DNA from 2 places in the Halomonas sp. PAMB 3232 genome. Region 2 is predicted to be linked to the other one. Evidence: predicted binding sites of a transcription regulator. Region 2 holds the regulator's gene; the other holds the start of a gene.
The links. Region 2 encodes PhoB, which activates phosphate uptake and scavenging genes when phosphate is short. Its sites were predicted from a motif close to TGTCATANNNNTGTCANA; they were not measured.
Positions count from the first base shown of each region.

Region 1: RN346_RS05795 (DUF6482 family protein) is a predicted target of PhoB. The motif match lies at 1,234-1,251, and genes of this name have one in related genera.

Region 1 is NZ_CP134865.1:1,235,736-1,246,045, reverse strand. Features, by position in the region: gene RN346_RS05805 (cryptochrome/photolyase family protein) at 1-458, shown strand, start outside; gene RN346_RS05800 (DUF393 domain-containing protein) at 460-867, shown strand; gene RN346_RS05795 (DUF6482 family protein) at 883-1,185, opposite strand; gene RN346_RS05790 (hypothetical protein) at 1,366-1,662, opposite strand; gene dnaB (replicative DNA helicase) at 1,816-3,201, opposite strand; gene rplI (50S ribosomal protein L9) at 3,512-3,958, opposite strand; gene RN346_RS05775 (hypothetical protein) at 3,974-4,825, opposite strand; gene rpsR (30S ribosomal protein S18) at 4,838-5,065, opposite strand; gene rpsF (30S ribosomal protein S6) at 5,100-5,507, opposite strand; gene rlmB (23S rRNA (guanosine(2251)-2'-O)-methyltransferase RlmB) at 5,737-6,549, opposite strand; gene rnr (ribonuclease R) at 6,552-9,062, opposite strand; tRNA gene RN346_RS05750 (tRNA-Leu) at 9,320-9,406, shown strand; tRNA gene RN346_RS05745 (tRNA-Leu) at 9,469-9,555, shown strand; tRNA gene RN346_RS05740 (tRNA-Leu) at 9,578-9,664, shown strand; gene RN346_RS05735 (BCCT family transporter) at 9,939-10,310, shown strand, end outside.
Region 2 is NZ_CP134865.1:44,564-54,873, reverse strand. Features, by position in the region: gene pstA (phosphate ABC transporter permease PstA) at 1-505, shown strand, start outside; gene pstB (phosphate ABC transporter ATP-binding protein PstB) at 502-1,305, shown strand; gene phoU (phosphate signaling complex protein PhoU) at 1,331-2,056, shown strand; gene cysZ (sulfate transporter CysZ) at 2,137-2,868, shown strand; gene RN346_RS00250 (hypothetical protein) at 3,203-3,550, opposite strand; gene phoR (phosphate regulon sensor histidine kinase PhoR) at 3,849-5,147, opposite strand; gene phoB (phosphate regulon transcriptional regulator PhoB) at 5,151-5,840, opposite strand; gene ubiA (4-hydroxybenzoate octaprenyltransferase) at 5,940-6,830, opposite strand; gene RN346_RS00230 (chorismate lyase) at 6,864-7,424, opposite strand; gene RN346_RS00225 (FAD-dependent oxidoreductase) at 7,537-8,724, shown strand; gene RN346_RS00220 (HU family DNA-binding protein) at 8,847-9,119, shown strand; gene RN346_RS00215 (hypothetical protein) at 9,119-9,475, shown strand; gene yccS (YccS family putative transporter) at 9,753-10,310, shown strand, end outside.

The sequences.
Region 1 (10,310 bases), 1.2 Mb from region 2:
CGGGCAATTTCGCGCTTCTGTGCGGGGTCAAACCGGAGGCGCTGTGTGACTGGTACCTGGCGGTTTACGCCGATGCCAGCGAATGGGTGGAGCTTCCCAATACGCTTGGTATGGTGTTGCACGCCGACGGCGGCCTGATGGGCTCCAAACCCTACTGCGCGTCGGGCAAGTATATTGACCGCATGTCGGATCACTGCGCCAACTGCCGCTACTCGCCCAAGCAGATGACCGGCACCCACGCCTGCCCGTTCAACAGCCTCTACTGGCACTTTCTCGAGCAGAACGAGAAACGCCTGAGCCAGAACCCGCGCATGAAGCTGATTTACGGCTCTCTCAATAAAATGGGCGACGACAAGCGCGATGCGATTCGCCAGCAGGCCGAAAGCTTTCTGCGTAAGCTCTCGACCCGCCAGGGCTACGGCCAGAAACATCACACTCAAGGATACAAGAGCCATTAATGTGAACAGCCAACGCTTTGAAAGCCTCGACGCCCGGGCCCCGGTGACGCTCTACTACGACGGCCACTGCCCGTTTTGCTTGAAGGAGGTGGCCTGGCTTGAAAAGCACCCGCGCCGAGCGCGTATCGAACTGGTGGATATTCAGGCCAGCACGTTCGACGCCGTCGCCCTGGGGCGCCCTTTCGAGGATCTGATGGGGAAACTGCATGTCAGGGATCAAAACGGGAAGTGGTATATCGGCATGGAAGCGAGCCGGACCCTGTATGCGGTGCTGGGCTACCGGCGGATGGTGTGGGTTTCCTGCCTACCGGGCCTGCGCGGAGTGATGAATGCAGGCTACCGTTTGTTTGCCCGCTACCGTGTACGGCTGGGGCGGTGGGTTGAAAGACGTAAGACGCGTTCGCGGTGAAAGACCAGCGCCGCGTTAGAAAACGAGCGGCATGCGCGAGGTCAAGGGTTCGCTGTAGTGCGCGTCGCGGCCGATCATCTCGTCGTGGGGCACGTGCTGGACCAGATACGCGCGGTGGATGTCGGCCCGCTTGAGTTCGAGATAGACGTCGTCGAGCGAGCGAAACAGCATCGGCTTGCCCCGTTGGGTCAGCATATGGCGGCTGCCCTCGACATCCTCGAGCTCGACCTGATAAAAACGGCTGCCCGAGTGGGTAATCACCCGTATTTCGAAATTGCTGGAGCCTTCGACAAAGGTTTTCAGTTCGTTCAAATCCATGAATCTCTCCTGTTATTAGTGGTCATGGGGCACAGCCTGACGCTTCCCCATGACATTTTTATTACCCTATCAGGATAACAGTAGCGCAAATCGTGCCGCTTCACTAAGGCGCTCGAGCGCTAACGTAACAAAAGAGTGTTTTATCAGATACCTGGCTTTCCGAGGGGCCCCAGGGCCGGCCTACTGATACTGGGAAGGATCGATCGCCTTGCCCAGAGAGTTACGGTCGATCCAATTGCCGCCCTTGGTCTCCTTGTAGCGAAATACCACCTTGTCGCCGATTTCCACGGGCAGCTCGCCGTCTTCGGTTTGATAGCTAAAGGCCTCGCCGTTGACCACCAGGTGGTAGCGGTAAAGATCCGGCATGCCCAGCCACTCCTTGAACGGCCCTTCGCGCTCGAGCGATTCGAGTTCACCCCGGCCTTCGAGCTTGGGAAGACGCTTCTTGTTGCCTCGCTTAAAACCACCACCAGCCATGCGCTGCTCCTGTCGATTGAACGTTTGATCGAACGTGGCCACACCGGGATCAATGAATGTTCTCGGTCGTGCTGGCCACGCCGACGTCACTTTACAAAGTCGGTTTTCACTTTAAAGGGGCGGCATTATACGGGCTGCGCCCCGCGGCTCAAGTCATTCGCCGAAGGCCTGGCCGTAGCTGTCCGGGGCCAGATCCTCGAAGCGGGTATATTTGCCGATGAACGCCATATGGACCGTACCGATCGGACCGTTACGCTGCTTGCCGATGATCAGCTCGGCGAGCCCCTGATTATCAGGGTTGTCCGGATTGTAGACCTCATCGCGGTAGACGAAGGCGATGACGTCGGCGTCCTGCTCGATGGCGCCGGACTCACGCAGATCCGACATCACCGGGCGCTTGTTGGGGCGCTGCTCCAGCGAGCGGTTGAGCTGGGAAAGCGCGACCACCGGGCAGCCGAACTCTTTTGCCAATCCCTTGAGCGAGCGCGAGATTTCGGAGATCTCGCCGGTGCGATTTTCCGAAAAGCCGGGGATCTGCATCAGCTGAAGGTAATCGATCATGATCAGCGCCATGTTGCCGTGTTCGCGCACGACGCGGCGAATCCGCGAGCGCATCTCGTTGGGCGAAAGCGCGGCAGTGTCATCGATGAAGAGCTGCTTGTCCTTTAGAAGATTCACCGCCGAGGTCAGCCGCGGCCAGTCTTCGTCCTCGAGCTGCCCCGAGCGCACGCGGGTCTGATCGATGCGCCCAAGCGACGACAGCATCCTGAGCATCAGCGACTCCGCGGGCATCTCCATGGAGAACACCATCACCGGCTTATCGCTCGAGATCACCGCATGCTCGACCAGGTTCATGGCGAAGGTGGTCTTGCCCATCGACGGGCGCCCGGCGATGATCACCAGATCCGAAGGCTGCCAGCCCGAGGTCATCTCGTCGAGATCACGAAACCCGGATGAGAGCCCGGTCATCTCGCCTTTCATGTTGAAGAGCTCGTCGATACGGTCGACGGCCTTGGTCAAAAGCTCGCTCATGCCGATCGGACCGCCGGTCTTGGGGCGCTCCTCGGCAATCTGAAATACCAGCCGCTCGGCTTCGTTCAACAGCTCGTCGGCGGGCCGGCCCTGGGGCGAGAAAGCGCCATCGGCGATCTGATTGGCCGCGCGAATCAGCTTTCTGAGCGTCGCCCGCTCGCGCACGATATCGGCGTAGGCGCGAATATTGCTCGCCGACGGCGTGTTGCGCGCAAGCTCGGCCAGAAACCCGAGCCCGCCAACGCTATCGAGCTGGTCGCGCGCTTCCAGCGCCTCGGAGAGCGTCACCACGTCCAGTGGCTGGCCAGACTCGGCCAGATGAATCATGACGTTGAACACCAGCCGGTGCTCGTAGCGGTAGAAGTCATCCGCGGCCAGGCGCTCGGCGACGTTGTCCCAGGCCTGATTGTCGAGCATCAGCCCGCCAAGCACCGACTGCTCGGCCTCGAGCGAGTGCGGCGGAAGCTTCAGCGCCGCCGTTTCCTGATCCGCTGGGGACTCATCCATCCCGGGCTCCTTTCAATAGCGTCTTACGCAGGCAATCGTACTACGCGTGCAATCGTACTACGCGGAGCCACTGATACGTGGCCCCATGTGACTCATGAGCCCGCCTGGGCGTTTACGCCCGGCGGTGCTGAAAACGATTTTGCAAGGCAAGGCCTTGCAAAATCGACTCCCTTGCGTGCCTTAAGCGGCACAAACACGAGGCTCAATACGAGTCAAAAACATGAATCAAAAACGTTATTCAAAAACAAAGGGCGCGGGATAACCCGCGCCCTTTTCGGCGTCACCGGAGGTGGCAAAGCATCCGTCGGGATTACTCTGCAACCACCACTACGCGTACGGTTGCATCCACTTCGGCATGCAGGTGCAGGGCAATGTCGTATTCGCCGGTTTGACGAATCGGGCCCTCGGGCATGCGAACTTCGCTCTTGGCCACTTCGATGCCGGCAGAGGAGATCGCATCGGCCAGATCGCGCGGACCGATCGAGCCAAACAGCTTGCCTTCGTCGCCCGCTTTGGAGACCAGCGACAGTTCGATGTCGTTGAGCTGCTCGGCGCGCGCTTCGGCTTCTGATTTACGCTCGGCGGCTTGAGCTTCGAGCTCGGCACGCTGCGCTTCGAACGCTTCAACGTTCTCTTTGGTCGCCGGTACGGCCAAGCCGTACGGTACCAGGTAGTTACGACCGTAACCGGGCTTCACAGTGACCTTGTCACCCAGGCCGCCCAGCTTACCAATCTTGTCGAGCAGAATGACTTCCATCTCGTAAACCTCTAGTCAATTGCTGCGGGTAAGGCGTGCGCGAACGTTCGCGAAAGTATCAATCAGCCCCAACAGCAGCACAATGAGAATCGTGGGCAAGGTTGTGATCAGCAGCACATAAAATACCGCCAGCCACAGCCCGTTCATCCCCTTTAGTCCAATAAATCCGTGCACTAACGCAATGCCAGCCACCAACAGCGGCACCCAGCCAACGATCAAAAGCGCCTCGCCGCTCAGCAAAAGCCCCACCACGCCAAGAATCGCCAACAGCGCGAACTCTTTAGGGCTCAAGCGCAGCGCGTGAAACTCTTCACGAAAGCCGCCCGGGTTATAGAGCCCGGCCTGCCAGCTGCGCCCCAGGGCCAGACAGGCGATCGATGCCAGCAGCACGATCAGCCCGGTGACCCCACCGACGACCAATGCGGCCAGCGCCTCGGTGTCGTAGCCCTGGCGGGCGAACTCGGTGAGCATGTTGTCCACCTCTACCGAGCTCTGCCTGAGCTGCTCGAGCATCAGCTCCGACCCACCGGGCAGGCTGAAAATCCCGAGCTGGATCATGAAGGCCGACGCCAGCGTGCCGACGATCAGCGCTTCGCTCCAACGCATCCGCTCGCGCAGAATGACGGCCATGAGCGTGACCAGCAACACACTTGCCAGCGGAATCACGTCGCCCTGCACCCACCAAAAACCGGCGGGGATGGCGGCGGCGAGAATCACCGGCAGCGCCGGGGCGAACCCGCGACGCAGTGTCACTAAGGCGGCAATGGCGGCTCCCAACCAAAAAAGCCAGGGCACCAGCGTTGCAAGCGACGCCACGCCAACGGCGTAGGGCGTTTTTTGCATCAGCCATCGTGCTAGTGCCAGCATCACGTCAAGTGCTTACTGGTGGCTATCGGAATAGGGCAGTAGTGCCAGGTAGCGCGAACGCTTGATCGCGGTCGCCAGCTGGCGCTGGTAGCGTGCTTTAGTACCGGTGATACGGCTTGGAACGATCTTGCCGGTTTCGGTGATGTAAGCCTTCAGCGTGTCCAGATCCTTGTAGTCGATCTGCTTGACGCCTTCAGCGGTGAAGCGGCAAAACTTACGGCGACGGAAAAAACGTGCCATGGAGTAGCTCCTTTAATACGTGCGGTGAGTAAACTTAGGCAGTTTCTTCGGTTTCTGCTTCGGAGTCGGCATCGACGTCAGAATCGTTGCGCGGCTTGTCTTCGCGACGCGGACGCTTCTCTTCTGCCGGCTTCATCATCGGCGAGGCTTCGGTGACCGCTTCCTTGCAGCGGACCACGAGGCTACGGATGATGGCATCGTTGAAACGGAAGATGTTTTCGATCTCTTCCAGAGTTTCACCGGTGCACTCGACGTTCATCAGCACGTAGTGAGCCTTGTGGATCTTGTTGATCGGGTAAGCCAGGTGACGACGGCCCCAATCTTCAAGGCGATGCACGGTGCCCGAATTTTCGGTCACGATGCTGGTGTAGCGCTCGACCATAGCCGGCACTTGCTCGCTCTGATCCGGGTGGACCATAAACACGATTTCATAATGACGCATGGAATCTCCTTGCGGTTTGACAGCTTCCGGTGCGCGCCGCTCGGGCTTGGCAGGGAAGCAAGGAGTTAACTGAATGCCTTTCGCCAACGCGCTTCTAATATCGTGGGGGCCACGATGAAGCGCCGATTAGTCGCCTGGGCATCAAGCAGAACTTTCATTGGTGTGAGGGAAAAACCCTCAAGGCGCCCGCAACGAATAAACGGGCGAGCGCATTTTAGAAGCGTTGAGGTCAACTTGCAAGCTGGCGCTGGCGAACCGCCTCGAACAGACAAATCCCCGCGGCGACCGAGACGTTCAGGCTAGACACCTGGCCGGCCATGGGCAGTTTCGCCAGATGATCGCAGCCTTCGCGAGTCAGCCTTCGCATGCCCTTGCCTTCGGCGCCCATGACCAGCGCCGTGGGGCCCTTGAAGTCGAGCTCATAAAGCGAAGCGTCGGCCTCCCCGGCGGTGCCGGTGATCCAGACGTTGAACTCCTTGAGCTTTTCAAGCGTGCGGGAAAGATTGGTGACCTGATAGACCGGCACGACCTCCGCCGCGCCGCAGGCAACCTTGCGTACCGTGGCGTTCAGCGGTGCGGCGTTGTCTTTCGCCACGATCACGCCGTGGGCGCCAGCGGCATCGGCGCTACGCAGGCACGCGCCGAAGTTGTGCACGTCAGTCACGCCATCGAGCACGAGCAGAAGCGGTGGCGCGGCCTGATTCCAGGCGCGCAGCTTGAGCCAGAGCGACTCCTCCCCTTCCGCCGTCAGCGGCGCGCAAAACGCCACCACGCCCTGATGGGCGGCGCCGGCAGTGAGCTGGTCGAGAAGCTCTCGCGGCTGCTCCTTGAGCCGAGCGCCCTGGGTACGGGCGCGCTCGATCAAAAGGTTCAAGCGCTTGCCCGCGCCCTGCTGAATCCAAAGCTCGCGAGGCGCCTCGCCCCGCTCCAGCAGACTTTCGAGGGCGTGAACACCGTACACCTGGTCGAGGCCTTCCGGCACCGGCACTGGCGGCGCGCTGCGCTGGCCGCCGCGCGTACCGCGCCTGCACGATGACTTCATCCTTATCCCTTATTTAGCGGTGGTTTTTTAGGGGCGCGGCGACTGCGCTGCGGGCCGCTTTTCGTGGCCGTGGTCTCGCCCACCGGTTCAGGCTTGGCATCGGCGTTACTCGAAGGGGCTTGCGAGCGCTCACCGCTTTTAGGCTCGGCCTTTGCTTCCGCGGTCTTACCTTCCGCTGCCTTGCCACCGCCGCGCTTGGACGGCGAGCGGCGCGGCTTCTCGGGCGCATCACCGCCACCAGGGCGCTTGCGCGGCTGGCGGCGCGGACGCGGCTTTTCGTCGCCGAGCTCAAAGTCGATCTTGCGATCGTCCATGTCGACTCGTGCCACCTGTACCGTCAGGCCATCGCCCAGGCGGTAGGTGGTGCCGGTACGCTCGCCCTTCAAGCGATGCTTCTCGGCCTCGTAATGGTAGTAGTCCGAGGGTAGCGAGGTCACATGCACGAGGCCTTCGACGAAGAAGGTGTCCAGGCGCACGAACAGACCGAACTGCGTGACCGAGGCGATCGTGCCCTCAAACGTTTCGCCGAGCTTATCGGACATGAACTCGCACTTGAGCCAGCTTTCGACGTCGCGGGTCGCTTCGTCGGCGCGGCGCTCGGTCATCGAGCAGTGCTCGCCAAGCTCGACCATCTGCTCGAAGGTGTAGGGGCACCACTTACTCGGCGGCTCGACCGGCGCACCCTCGACGCGCACCACGGTATTGGTCTGGCGCGGCCCGCGAATCACCGAGCGAATCGCGCGGTGCACGAGCAAATCCGGATAGCGGCGAATCGGCGAGGTGAAGTGGGCATAGGCCTGGTAGGCCAAGCCGAAGTGACCTTCGTTTTGCGGCGAATAGACCGCCTGGTTCATCGAGCGCAGCATGACCGTTTGGATGATGTCCGCATCCGGGCGGTCGCTGATCGCTTCTCTGAGCGCCTGATAGTCCTGGGGCGTGGGCTCGTCGCCGCCGCCAACGGACAGACCCAGCTCGCTCAAAAACAGACGTAGCTTGTCCAGACGCTCCGGCGTCGGGCGCTCGTGGATGCGGTAAAGCGCCGGCAGGTCGTGTTTGTCCAGAAAGCGTGCGGTCGCCACGTTCGCCGCCAGCATGCACTCTTCGATCATCTTGTGCGCGTCGTTGCGACTTCTAGGCACGATCTCCTGGATCTTGCGCTCTTCGTTGAACACGATCGCGGTTTCGGTCGTATCGAAGTCGATCGCCCCGCGCTCCTCGCGCGCCTCGCGCAGAAGCTTGTAAAGCGCGTGCAGGTCCTCGATCGGCTTGACGAGCTCCTTGTGCTCTTCGCGAAGCTTTTGTCCCTGCTCACTTTCCGGCTCCAGCATCGCGGCGACCTTGTTGTAGGTCAGTCGCGCGTGGGAGTTCATCACCGCCTCGTAGAACGAGTAACGGCTAATCGCACCGGTTTTGGAGATATTCATCTCGCAGACCATTACGAGGCGGTCGACGTGCGGGTTCAGCGAGCAGAGCCCGTTGGAGAGAAGCTCCGGCAGCATGGGGACGACCTGGCCGGGGAAATAGACCGAGTTGCCGCGGGTGCGCGCCTCGCCGTCGAGCGCAGTGCCCGGACGCACGTAGTGGGACACGTCGGCGATCGCAACGATCAGCTTCCAGCTGCCGGACTTGGTCTTCCAGGCATACACCGCGTCGTCGAAATCCTTGGCGGACTCATCGTCGATGGTGACCAGCGGCATGTCGCGCAGATCCACCCGGTGATTCTTGTCCTCTTCCAGTACTTCGGCGGAAATACCGCTGGTCTGGTCGAGCACTTCCGGCGGAAACTCGGCGGGAATCTCGTAGCTGCGAATGGCGATGTCGATTTCCATGCCCGGGTCCATGCGCTCGCCCAGCACCTCGATCACCTCGCCCATCGGCTGCACGCGGGTCGCGGGCTGCTGAGTGATGCGGGCCGAGATCACCTGGCCATCCTTCGCACCTTCGCTGGCGGTATGCGGAATCAACACTTCCTGGGTGATACGCGGGTTTTCCGGGATCAGAATGCCGAACTCCGGCGTATTGCTGCGATAAACGCCCACCAGGGTTTGGGTGTTGCGCCCGATCACCTCGGCGATGGTGCCCTCGTCGCGCCCGCGCCGGTCGCGCCCGCTGACGCGCACCAGCACGTGATCGCCGTGGAAGACGCGGCGCATCTGGCGCGCGGGCAGCACGATATCCGGCTTTTTGCCGTCGTCGCGCAGCAAGAAGCCGAAGCCGTCGCGGTGGCCCTGCACCTTGCCCTTGATCAAATCGAGCTTGTCGATCAGCGCGTAGGCGCCGCGGCGGTCGCGCAGCACCTGGCCGTCGCGCTCCATGGCCGCCATGCGCCGGCGCACGGCTTCGAGATGATCCTCGTCCTCGATGCCCAGCATCCGGCTCATGTTTTCGTGAGTGATTGGCTTGCCGTAGCTTTCGAGCGCGGCCAGCAGATACTCACGGCTGGGCGCGGGGTTGTCGTATTTGTGCGCCTCACGCTCAGCGTGCGGGTCATCACTTAACGTCCAGTACTTCATGCGTTCGTCGTCCCTGATGGCGTGTGCGAAAGGCAGGAAAAAAAGGCCGTGCGAAAGCACGCCTTCGATAAGGAGGCAGGCGCTTTGACTAGGCAAAACGCGCCAAAAATAGTCATGGTGTCTTTGGTCATCGGTGCAGTATAGCGCCGCCGCTTCAATCACCCAACCGTCCGCGCCCGCATTCGATCGATTTTTGATTCAAAAATGCGCCTGAACACTTGCATTTAGGTTTGGGCCTGGTATCATACGCGCCACTTGCCCAGATGGCGGAATTGGTAGACGCGCTAGCTTCAGGTGCTAGTGTCCGTATGGACGTGGAGGTTCAAGTCCTCTTCTGGGCACCAATCGACATCGTGTTATCCCCTTTTCACGATATTGAGCGGTGTAAAACAAGCGGTTCGTATTCGCCCGGGTGGCGGAATTGGTAGACGCGCTAGCTTCAGGTGCTAGTGACTGTATGGTCGTGGAGGTTCAAGTCCTCTCCCGGGCACCAATCGAATACGAGCATATGATGCGCCCAGGTGGCGGAATTGGTAGACGCGCTAGCTTCAGGTGCTAGTGTCCGTATGGACGTGGAGGTTCAAGTCCTCTCCTGGGCACCATCAAGGTGTCGTCCGCATCATTATCATGCTTCATGATCACCTATTTTATGCATTTCTCAAGCTTCGTTGATTCTTCGACTCCCTGAAGCACTCTGGTATTTACTACTCGTATCCCAAGGTTTCAATCCATTGCAACACCCTAGCGCTTTCAGTTCTGGTCATGCATTCAGCGCATACCCCTATTCCTAACCAGCGCTTCGTTTGGTAAATGATAACGCGTTAGCCTGTTTTCCATGCATCCGACGCATGGATTATAAAATAACAGGAGAGCGCTATGTCGCATCAGTCGTTACGCCCCTTGGTATTCTGGCCAACATTCTTCATTATTCTCGGCGCCGTCATCGCAAGTTATGTCGATATGGAGGCCTTTCTCGCCGCTGCGGGCCATCTCAACGACGCCATTCTGGAAAACTTTTCCTGGCTTTTCAGTCTGGGCAGCCTGTATCTACTGGGCATGGCCGTTATCGTCTATTTCTCACCTATCGGGCGTATTCGCATTGGCGGCGCCTCGGCCACACCACTACTGTCGCCGTTTCGCTGGTTTTCGATCACGCTGTGTACAACGCTTGCGGTCGGTGTGCTGTTCTGGACCACCGCCGAGCCACTCTATCACTTCATGAGCCCGCCATCGTCCAGCGCGCTTGAA
Region 2 (10,310 bases):
CTCGCCGACCTTCGGCACCGGCGGGCTTTTATGGGCGTCGCTGACGCTGGCACTGCTGACCCTGCCAGTCGTGATCGTGGCGACCGAAGAGGGGCTTGCGCGCATTCCCGACGCCCAGCGCGAAGGCGCCGTGGCGCTGGGCGCCACGCGCCTGGAGATGCTCACGCGCATCGTGCTGCCCATGGCGACCCCCGCCATGCTGACCGGTGTGATCCTCGCGGTGGCTCGCGCCGCCGGTGAGGTGGCGCCGCTGATGCTGGTGGGCGTGGCCAAGCTCGCCCCGCAAATGCCGCTGGACGGGGAGTTTCCTTACCTGCACCTCGAGCGCAAGTTCATGCACCTTGGCTATCATCTATTCGACAGTGCCTTTCACGGCGACGACGTCGAGGCGGCGATTCCGCTGGTCTACGCCACGGCGCTATTGCTGGTGCTGATCGTGCTGGTGCTTAACTTAACTGCCATATTCCTGCGTCATTATTTACGCCGACAGCGAGGAGAGTCATGAACGCGCCCCTGAACGACGCGCCGCCGGTGGTCACCTTTCCCGTCGAGCAGCGCTGCCTGAACGTCGAGGCGTTTAGTCTGGCCTACGGTCACAAGCCGGCGCTCAAGGCGCTCACCCTCGAGGTCCCGCGCCACCGGGTGACTGCGTTCATCGGGCCGTCGGGCTGTGGCAAGTCGTCGCTTTTGCGCGCGTTCAATCGGCTGCACGATCTCAACGAAAACGCGGCGCACCAGGGCCTCATTCAGCTGGAAGGCGATGACATTTACGCGCCGAATCTCAACGTCAGCGAGCTTCGCCGCCGGGTCGGCATGGTATTTCAAAGCCCCAACCCCTTCCCGATGTCGATCTACGAGAACGTGGCGTTCGGCCTGCGTCTGGAGCGGCGCCTGCCCAAGCGCCAGCGCGACGACATCATCGAATGGGCGCTCACCGCCGCGGCGCTGTGGGACGAAGTCAAGGATCAGCTGCACCGCTCGGCGTGGCAGCTCTCCGGCGGCCAGCAGCAGCGGCTGGTGATCGCGCGCACGTTGGCGGTCAAGCCGGAGGTGCTGCTGCTCGACGAGCCGGCCTCGGCGCTGGACCCGATCTCCACGCTCAAGATCGAGGAGCTGATACGCAATCTCAAAAACGAGCTGACGCTGATCCTGGTGACCCACAACATGCAGCAGGCCGCGCGGGTCTCGGACTACACCGCCTTTCTACACAGCGGCGAGCTCGTTGAATACGGCCCGACCGACCAGGTTTTCACCAACCCCCAACGACCGCGTACCGAAAACTACATTACCGGCCGGGTCATTTGACCCACCCGACCCTCAGGAGGGCTCGATGGATATTACAAGCGATACCCATAGCCAGCATATTTCGCGCCAGTTCAATCAGGAGCTCGAAGAGCTGAAAACTCACCTGATGGCCATGGGCGGACTGGTGGAAAAGCAGGTCCAGAACGCCGTGCACGCGCTTTTGGAAAACGACAGCCACTTGGCCGAGGAAGTGCGTGACAACGACCGCCAGGTCAACGATCTGCAGCTGAAGATCGACGAGGAGTGCACCCGCGTGCTCGCCCGGCGCCAGCCGGCGGCGTCGGATCTGCGCCTGGTGCTGGCGGTCATTCGTGCCACCTCGGATCTCGAGCGTATCGGCGACGAGGCGAGCAAGATCGCCCGCAACGCGCTGCTACTTTCAGAAAACGCCAGTAACGTGCGGGGCCTGGTAGAGGTGCGCCACATCAGCGAGCACGTGCGCAAGATGCTGCGCGATGCGCTCACCGCCTTTGCCCGCTTCGACACCGAGCTTGCCATGCAGGTGGTGCGCGAGGACGAATCCGTGGATGACGAGTACGGTAGCGCCATGCGCTCGCTGATGACCTTCATGATGGAAGATTCGCGCTCGATCACGCCGGTGCTCAGCATCATGTGGGTGCTGCGGGCGCTGGAGCGTGTCGGCGATCACGCCAACAACCTGGCCGAGTACGTGGTCTACCTCGTCAAGGGGCTCGATATTCGCCACAGCGCGCCGGACAGCGTCGACCAGCAGATGCTAAAAAAGCCTTGACCTTTTAGCGCGTTGATCCTGCAATACGCCCGGCTTCTTCACCCACGCTTTTCGTCGGGCGTATTGCGAAAGGATCAACCATGCTGACTGCGGTTTCCGCACTGAGCCAGGGGCTGCGCCTGGTGTATCAAAAGGGGCAACGGCGCTACGTCTTTCTCCCCATTCTCATCAACCTTATCGTCTACATCGGCCTTGCAAGCTTCACCGCACGGCGTTTTTCCGGCTGGCTGGACCACGCCATGGCGAGCATTCCCAGCTGGCTTGATTGGCTCGACTGGCTGCTTTGGCCGCTGTTCGTTTTGAGCCTGCTGGTGGCAATCTTTTTTACGTTCACGCTGGTGACTCATTTTATCGCCGCGCCGTTTTATGGGTTTCTCGCCGCGCGCGTGGAGCGCACCGCCACCGGGGTAGAACCGCTGGATGATCGCGGCCTGGCTAAAACGGCGCTCGACGCAGTAGGTCGCGAGCTCGTAAAGCTGCGCTACATCCTGCCCAGGGTTGCGCTTCTGTTCGTCTTCAGCTGGATCCCCGGGCTCAATCTGGCGGCCCCTCTTTTATGGGCGCTGTTTTCGGCCTGGGTGATGGCGATCACCTATCTGGACTATCCGATGGATAACAACAAGGTTAGCTTCAAGGAGATGCGCCGACGGCTGGGCGAGCGCTGGTGGCCCAGCATGAGCTACGGGGGTCTGGTCACGCTGATCACCTGGATTCCGCTGGCCAATCTTTTCCTGCTACCGGGAGCAGTCGCCGGGGCAGTGTTGATGTGGGACGCTCACTACCGTGATCTTGAACGGCTGCCTGCCCGTTGAAAGCGGCTGACAGTCACACGTTTCAAGGTTTTTAGAGCGTCACACGCTTATCGATACTTACGACAAGAAAGTAGCACCCACAAAAAATTAGACCCCGCAAAGGGCGGGGTCTGGATCTCGTTTAGCGATTTCGATACGTAACGTAAGCTTCCAATCCTTGTGCGGGTCTCCAACCATGGAATCTACCCTGACAAACGTTTTGATCTTCGCTTGATTCATTCCTTGAATCGGTGAGCATCCGTGCAATGGGACATCCTTGCCCCTTCTTTTGCTCACTCCGTAAGCGTAATACTTTGTACCGAAATTGCAAACAAATGTTACTTAACGCTACTACTTATGACTCGGAGTTTTTCTCGACGACTTCTTCCGGCGACATTTCAGCGCCTTCATCGGTATCGCCTATCGAATCCGGAGCGGTGCCCATAGAGTCCGGCTCGCCGATCGTTTCATCGTTCGGGCCTTGAGTATGGTGATCAGTCGTGAGCTCTTCCTGGGTATAGTCAGGGCTCTCATTGGTGTTCATATTGACGCCATGATCTTGCGTTTCATCCTGCTCGACCATGCTATCCTGGTTCTCTTCGATAGACGGATGCTCGGTGGTTTGTGCAAAGGCCATCGGGCTTGCCAACAGACCAAACGCAATACCTACGACACCCGCTTTCTTGAGTAGCTCCTTGGACATCATATTCCACCTCCTGAATTGCTGTGGTACCGCTTAAAGTAAGAAAGAGTGCCTTGCGGCGGACTACTTTGAAGCAGCTGTCTTTCTTACTTAAATCTTTGCAGAGGCTGTGCCATAAATCCAATAAAAAATTAAATTACTTTAAAATCAATAATATATAACATTACAAAACCTGTACAATGCGTTCCATGTGGCTGTATAGGCGCTCTGAAAGTGGCTAAAAATGACACATGAGCATTCCTGTACCACTCTTACATGCCATATTGACACACTTGTACAGGTGTTGTTTCAAAGAGGATCAGCTTAGGCGGGCGGCGGGGAAAATACAGCGGAAGGTAGCGCCAAAGCCCGGGCGACTTTCGATCGAAAGCCGCCCGTCGTGGCGAATCAGCACATGCTTGACGATGGCAAGTCCAAGGCCGGTACCGCCGGTGGCCGTGCTGCGCCCTTTATCGACGCGATAAAAGCGTTCGGTCAGCCGTGGAATATGTATCGGGTCGATGCCGTGACCGTTGTCCTTGACCTCGATACAGGCGCCGCCTTCGGCAAGCTCGGCGTAGCGCAGCGTAATCGTACTGCCCCCCGGCGCGTAGCGCACGGCGTTGAACACCAGGTTGGACACCGCGCTTCGCAGCTCCTGCTCGCTGCCGATCAGCCGCGCGTCGCTTTCGATCTCGAGCGCGATCTGCTGGGGCGTTTCGTGCTGCTGACCGGACAGTGCCCGGGCGTCCTGACACACGCTTTCCAATAGCGGCCCCAGTGCCAACGGCTGGTGATCCTTGCCGCCCTGATCAATCTCGAGGCGCGAAAGCAGCAGCAAATCGTCGACCAGATTCTGCATGCGCAGGGTTTGCGCCTGCATCTGAGCGACGCTGCGGCCAAGTCTTGGCGGCAGTTGATCGCTCAGATCGCTGTAGGTTTCCAGATAGCCAGAGAGCACGGTCAAGGGCGTGCGAAGCTCATGGGAGACGTTGGCGACGAAATCCTGGCGCATCTGCTCCAGCCGGTGCAGCCGGGTGATATCACGTGCCATCAAGAGCCGCTCATCGTCGCCGTAAAGCGTGATCTGATACTCGAGAATGCGCCGTTCGTCGATGGGTGAGGTGAGCGTTAGAGGCTCACTGTATTCGCGGGACGAGAAGTAGCGCACAAACGCGGGGTCGCGCAACAAATTGGTGATGTGCTGGCCGCGGTCATGGGCGGTTTGAAGCCCCATCATCTTTGTGGCGGCGCTGTTCCACCACTCCAGGTCGCCGTGACGGTCGAGCATGACCACGCTGTCGCGCATCGCCTCCGACGACTCCTGAATACGCGCAAGCGTGGCTCTGAGGCGGCCCTGAGTGATGCGCTGACTTTTCTGGTAGCGGTAGAGCCGGTCCAGAAGCTCGCCCCAGAGCCCGGGCCCGGCGGGTGGCTCCTCGCTCGGCGTAAGCGTTAGCCATAGATAAAGCGCGCGCAGCTGGCGCAAGTGGTAGAAAAGACACACGCCGAGCCCGGCGGCGAGGCCCAACCCCGGCGCGCCAAACAGCCAGCCCATGATCACCCCGAGCGTGGCAAGCCAGGCGATACGCCAGAGTTCCCGGCTCCACAGGTGCACGCGCTAGCTCCGGGCGGAGAAGCGATAGCCGGTGCCGCGCACCGTCTGAATCAGGTTCTGATGAGCATCGCCCAGGGCCTTACGCAGGCGACGAATGTGAACGTCCACGGTGCGCTCCTCGACGTAGACGTTGCCGCCCCATACCTGATCCAGCAGCTGGCTGCGGGTATAGGCGCGCTCCTGGTGGGTCATGAAAAATTGCAGCAGTCGATATTCCGTCGGCCCCATGTCCAACGCCTTGCCGTGAGCGCTGACCCGGTGGCTTACCGGGTCGAGCAGCAGGCCGTTGATTTCCACCGGGTCCTCCATGCCGCGCGGCGTGGTACGCCGCAGCACCGCTTTCAGGCGCGCGACCAGCTCTCTGGGAGAGAACGGCTTGGTGATGTAGTCGTCGGCACCCGCCTCGAGCCCTTGGATCTTGTTGTCTTCCTCGCCCTTGGCAGTGAGCATGATGATCGGAAGCTCGGCGGTGGCCTCTTCGCGCTTGAGGCGACGGGCCAACTCGATGCCGCTGGTACCGGGCATCATCCAGTCGAGCAGCAGCAGATCCGGCTGGTTGTCGACCACCAGCGCGTGGGCATCCTGGGCGTTATCGGCTTCGAGCACGCGATAGTCCGCCATCTCCAGCGCCACCGCGATCATCTCGCGAATCGGCGCCTCATCGTCGACGATTAAAACGGTTTTGGCGGTCATGGGCGGGCCTCACGGTGTCCAGGCAAAGTGGTCGATGACATATCGGTGACAATCACACCATGAGCGAGTGACAGTTTTATGACACCCGCTTTTGCCACCTTAGCCCGCCACCGGCCAAAAGCTCAAGGCGAGCCCGGCGAAGAGCACAAGCCCCGACCAGTGATTGTTCAAAAACGCCTGAAAGCAGGCCTCGCGCTCGCGGTGAACGATCAGGCGCTGCTGATGCACGAAGGTGGCCGCCATGGCCACAAGGCCCAGCCAGAAAAAGCCTCCCAGACTTATAGCCCACCCCACCCAGGCCAGCAGTAACAGCGTGGCCGCCTGCAGCAGGCCAATGATCAGCCGGTCGGCCTGGCCAAACAGCACTGCGGTGGATTTGATGCCGATCTTCAAGTCGTCGTCGCGGTCCACCATGGCGTACTGGGTGTCATAGGCGACGGTCCACAGCACGTTGGCCAGAAATAGTACCCACGCCTCGAGCGGCACGTGACCCAGAACCGCGCCAAAGGCCATGGGGATCGCCCAGGAGAACGCCGCACCGAGCACCACCTGGGGGAAGTGGGTATAGCGCTTCATGAAAGGATACGCGGCGGCAAGCAAAAGCCCGCCCACCGACAGCAACACGGTAAACCAGTTGGTCAACAGCACCAGAATGAACGACACCGCCACCAGCGCGATGAACAGCACCTTGGCTTCGGCTTCCCCGATGCGCCCGGTCGCCAGCGGCCGGTTTTTGGTACGTTTGACGTGGCCGTCGAAGTGGCGATCGGCGTAGTCGTTCACCACGCATCCTGCCGCGCGCATGGAGTAGACGCCGGCGATAAAGATCAATAGCACCCCGCGTCCTGGCACGCCCTCGGCGGCGATCCACAGCGCCCAGAGCGTCGGCCACATCAAAAGCCAGGTGCCAATGGGCCGATCAAGGCGCATCAGCGTGATGAAATCACGCGCCCGGGACCAGCCGGTCGGGCGCAGCAGAGAACGGTCCATGCTTACCTCTCGAGGATAAATCGCGCGCCCAGCTTAGCGCGAAGCCAGATCGGGTTCATCCGCCAGGGTCGATAAAAACGCTTCCTGCACCAAAAGCGACAGCCCGCCGTGGTAGAAGATCGAGCGCCGCGCCCAGACGCTCGGAAGCTCTGGCGCCTGGCGATGAGCGAACGCCGGACGCTGGCCGGTGGCGTAAAGCGCGCCGCGCACGAGATCCGGCTGGCGAAACAGCCAGCTCCCCAGCGAACGCTCGCCCAAACGCTCGAGATGCAGCCCCTTGAGCTGCGCCAGCGGCGCCACCGAGCGCGCCACCACCCAAGGGGTGTCATCGATGCACAGCGCCACCTCGCGACACCAAACAAGCCGGCGCGGCGCAAGGCCAAGCGCCTGGGCTTCGTCGCGTTCGGGTACGCCGACGCCCTGGCGCAGCAGCCGTACCCGAAACGCGCGGCGCCCGCCCGCCGCGACCAGCCGTGCGGTCAGCGAATCGGTGGAGGCGACCCACTGCCACCAGGGCGCGCTCATGGCCGGGCGAAACGCCGCGACGGGTTGCCAGCGCGGAAAAAGCGCTATCGGCTGAGTGTGTATTGCCACGCGATCTCCAGAGCGGTCAAGTCGTTCGCGCTAGTGTAACATGATGGCCCAACGCGCTTTTCTCGAGAACATCCGCGTTTCGAGCCCCCGAATTTCAACGTCTGGTGAAGGCATGGCCGACTCTTTCTCTCACGCCGATGCGCCGGTGGATCTTCTCATCATCGGTACCGGCATGGCCGGCATCGGCCTTGCCCGCGAGCTGCGAAGGCTCGGTGATACCCGCTCGATTACCCTGGTAAGCGTCGGCAGCGCCGATGAGTACAGCAAGCCGCTGCTCTCGACGGGCTTTGGCAAGCGCCTGACACCGGAGAAGCTCGCCAAAAAAAGCGCCGCCAGCGTTGCCAATGAGCTCGACGCCACGCTCTGGCCGAACACCCGGGTCGTCGCCCTCGATGGCGACCGCCGCCGGGTCACCCTTGAAGACGGCGAGTATGTGGGCTTCGAGACGCTGGTGCTGGCCACCGGTGCCGGCCCGCGAAACGCCTTCGACATTCCCTCGGGGCTCGCCGAGCGCTTTTTCAGCGTCAACGATTTGGACGATTACCGTCGCTTTTACACCGCCCTGGCGCCAGAACCCGCGCGCGTCGCCGTTGTCGGCGCGGGGCTCGTGGGCTGCGAATTCGCCAACGACCTGCTTGTCGGCGGCCACCAGGTCACGCTGATCGCCCCGGAGACCACGCCGCTGCCCCGCCTTCTGCCGGCAACGCTTGGCCAGGCGCTGGGCCGCGCGTTCGAGGCCGGCGGCATCGAACTTGCGCTGGGTCGCACGGTGAGCCGCATCGCCGCCGGCGAGCACGACGATATCGTTTTGAGCCTGGACAGCGACGACACCCATCACGTCGATGTGGTGCTGATGGCCACCGGGCTTACGCCGCGAAGCGCGCTGGCGCGCGAGGCGGGCATCAGTGTCAGCGAGAGCGGCATTCGGGTCGACCGGACGCTAGCGACCTCCCATGCCGGTATTTACGCTCTGGGCGATGTGGCGTGCATCGACGGCGTCAATGCCATGTACGTCCCGCCGCTTCAGGCCAGCGTCAAGGCGCTGGCCGCCACTCTCACCGGCCAGCCGACCCGCGTGCGCCTCGGCGCCTGGCCGGTGGTGGTCAAAACGCCGCTTCTACCCGTGGTGGCTTATCCGCCGGTCGCGCCGGTCGCCCAGTGGCGCATCGAGGGCGAAGGCGATACGTTCACCGCGCTGGCCGAGGATAAAGATGGTCAATTAGTCGGTTTTGCGTTGACAGGCGGGGCGGTCAAAAGGAAAGTGGAGCTTTCCAGAGCAGTACCCGCGCTGCTAGGCTAAATCGCAACGCAGTGGCGCTCGAGCCCGGTACCAAGCTTGAGCCGACAAATTAAAACACTCGTTCGTTTTCAATCGCACTCATAAGCGTTACGCTTATTTTTTCTATCAGGGAGACCCCTTTTATGCGCAAACCTGACCTGGCCGCTGCCATCGCCGATAACGCCGACCTGTCCAAGGACAAGGCAGGCCAAGTGCTGAACGTCATTCTCGATGAGATCACCAACAGCGTGGCGAAAGGCGAAGACGTTGCCCTGATCGGCTTTGGTACCTTCACCGTACGCGAGCGCGCCGCCCGCACCGGCAAGAACCCGCAAACCGGCCAGCCGCTGAACATTCCGGCCAGCAAGAACGTGGCGTTCAAGCCGGGTAAAGCGCTCAAGGACGCCGTTTCCTAATGAAACTCCGGCTTGCGCTGTGGCTACTGGGCGTGTTGCTCAAGCGCGCGCTGCGGCGTAAGCCGCGCTTCAAGGAGCAGCTCGAGCGAATGCGCGGTCTGGACTGGGGCATCGCTACCGAGGATCTACACACGGCACGCCACTACCGAATGACGCCCAAGGGCATCGCCACGGGCAAGGGCCTGCCAATCGATCTGGATCTGGAGCTGCGCTTTCGCGACCAGGACGCGGCGCTCAGGATCCTCAAAAAGCCGACCCAGCAGGCGTTTCTGCACGGCATGATGAACGGCGACGTTCGCCTGGTCGGCGATTCCAGCGACCTGACCAAACTGCAGAAGCTTTTAAAGCACCTGTAGCGCTTAACGGCCCGCCTTTTACGGCGGGCCGTTTTGTTAAACACCCTCGCATCACGCCCGACCAGATGGTTCGCTCCCCTGAAAGCGCCCTGCTTTTGCCGCCACAACCCGACTGCTGGCGATAAGCGCCTGACGTAGTGTCGATATCGAACGCCGGCAAACAACGCTGGAGCGTACGCTTTAGGCCAAGCGGTGGTCGGCATAGCCAGGTACCAGGCGACGTTGATATACTGACGATTAGTTATACTAAAGTCTAAATAACAATCGAAGAGACGCCATGCCGATCGCTCTACCCCTTCGCCGCCTTTGGACCCTGGATAAATTCGCCTACAGCCTGCGGGTGTTCATCGCCTTTAGCGGGGCGCTCTTGTTTAGCGTGTTTCAAGCCGACGTGGCGCTGGTCATTCCGCTGTTTCTCGGCATCATTGCTTGTGCGCTCTCGGAAACCGACGACAGCTGGCAGGGGCGGCTTCAGGCGCTGATCGTGACGCTTTTGTGCTTTGCGCTGGCCTCCTTCGTGGTGCAGTGGCTGTTTGCCTGGCCCTGGCTGTTCGCGCTTGGGCTTGGGGTGTCGGCCTTTACGCTGATCATGCTCGGCGCCATCGGCCAGCGCTACGCTACCATCGCTTCGGGCACGCTGATTCTCTCGATCTATTCGATGATCAACATCGAGCAGCATGGCGGCGTCGACGCCGACGTCGCCTCGCGCCAGCTTTTGCTGCTGGCGGGCGCGGCCTGGTACGGGCTCATCTCCGTGCTCTGGTGCGCGCTCTTTTCCCGCCAGCCGGTCAAGCAGAGCATGGCGCGGGTGTACAAGACGCTGGGGGAGTTTCTG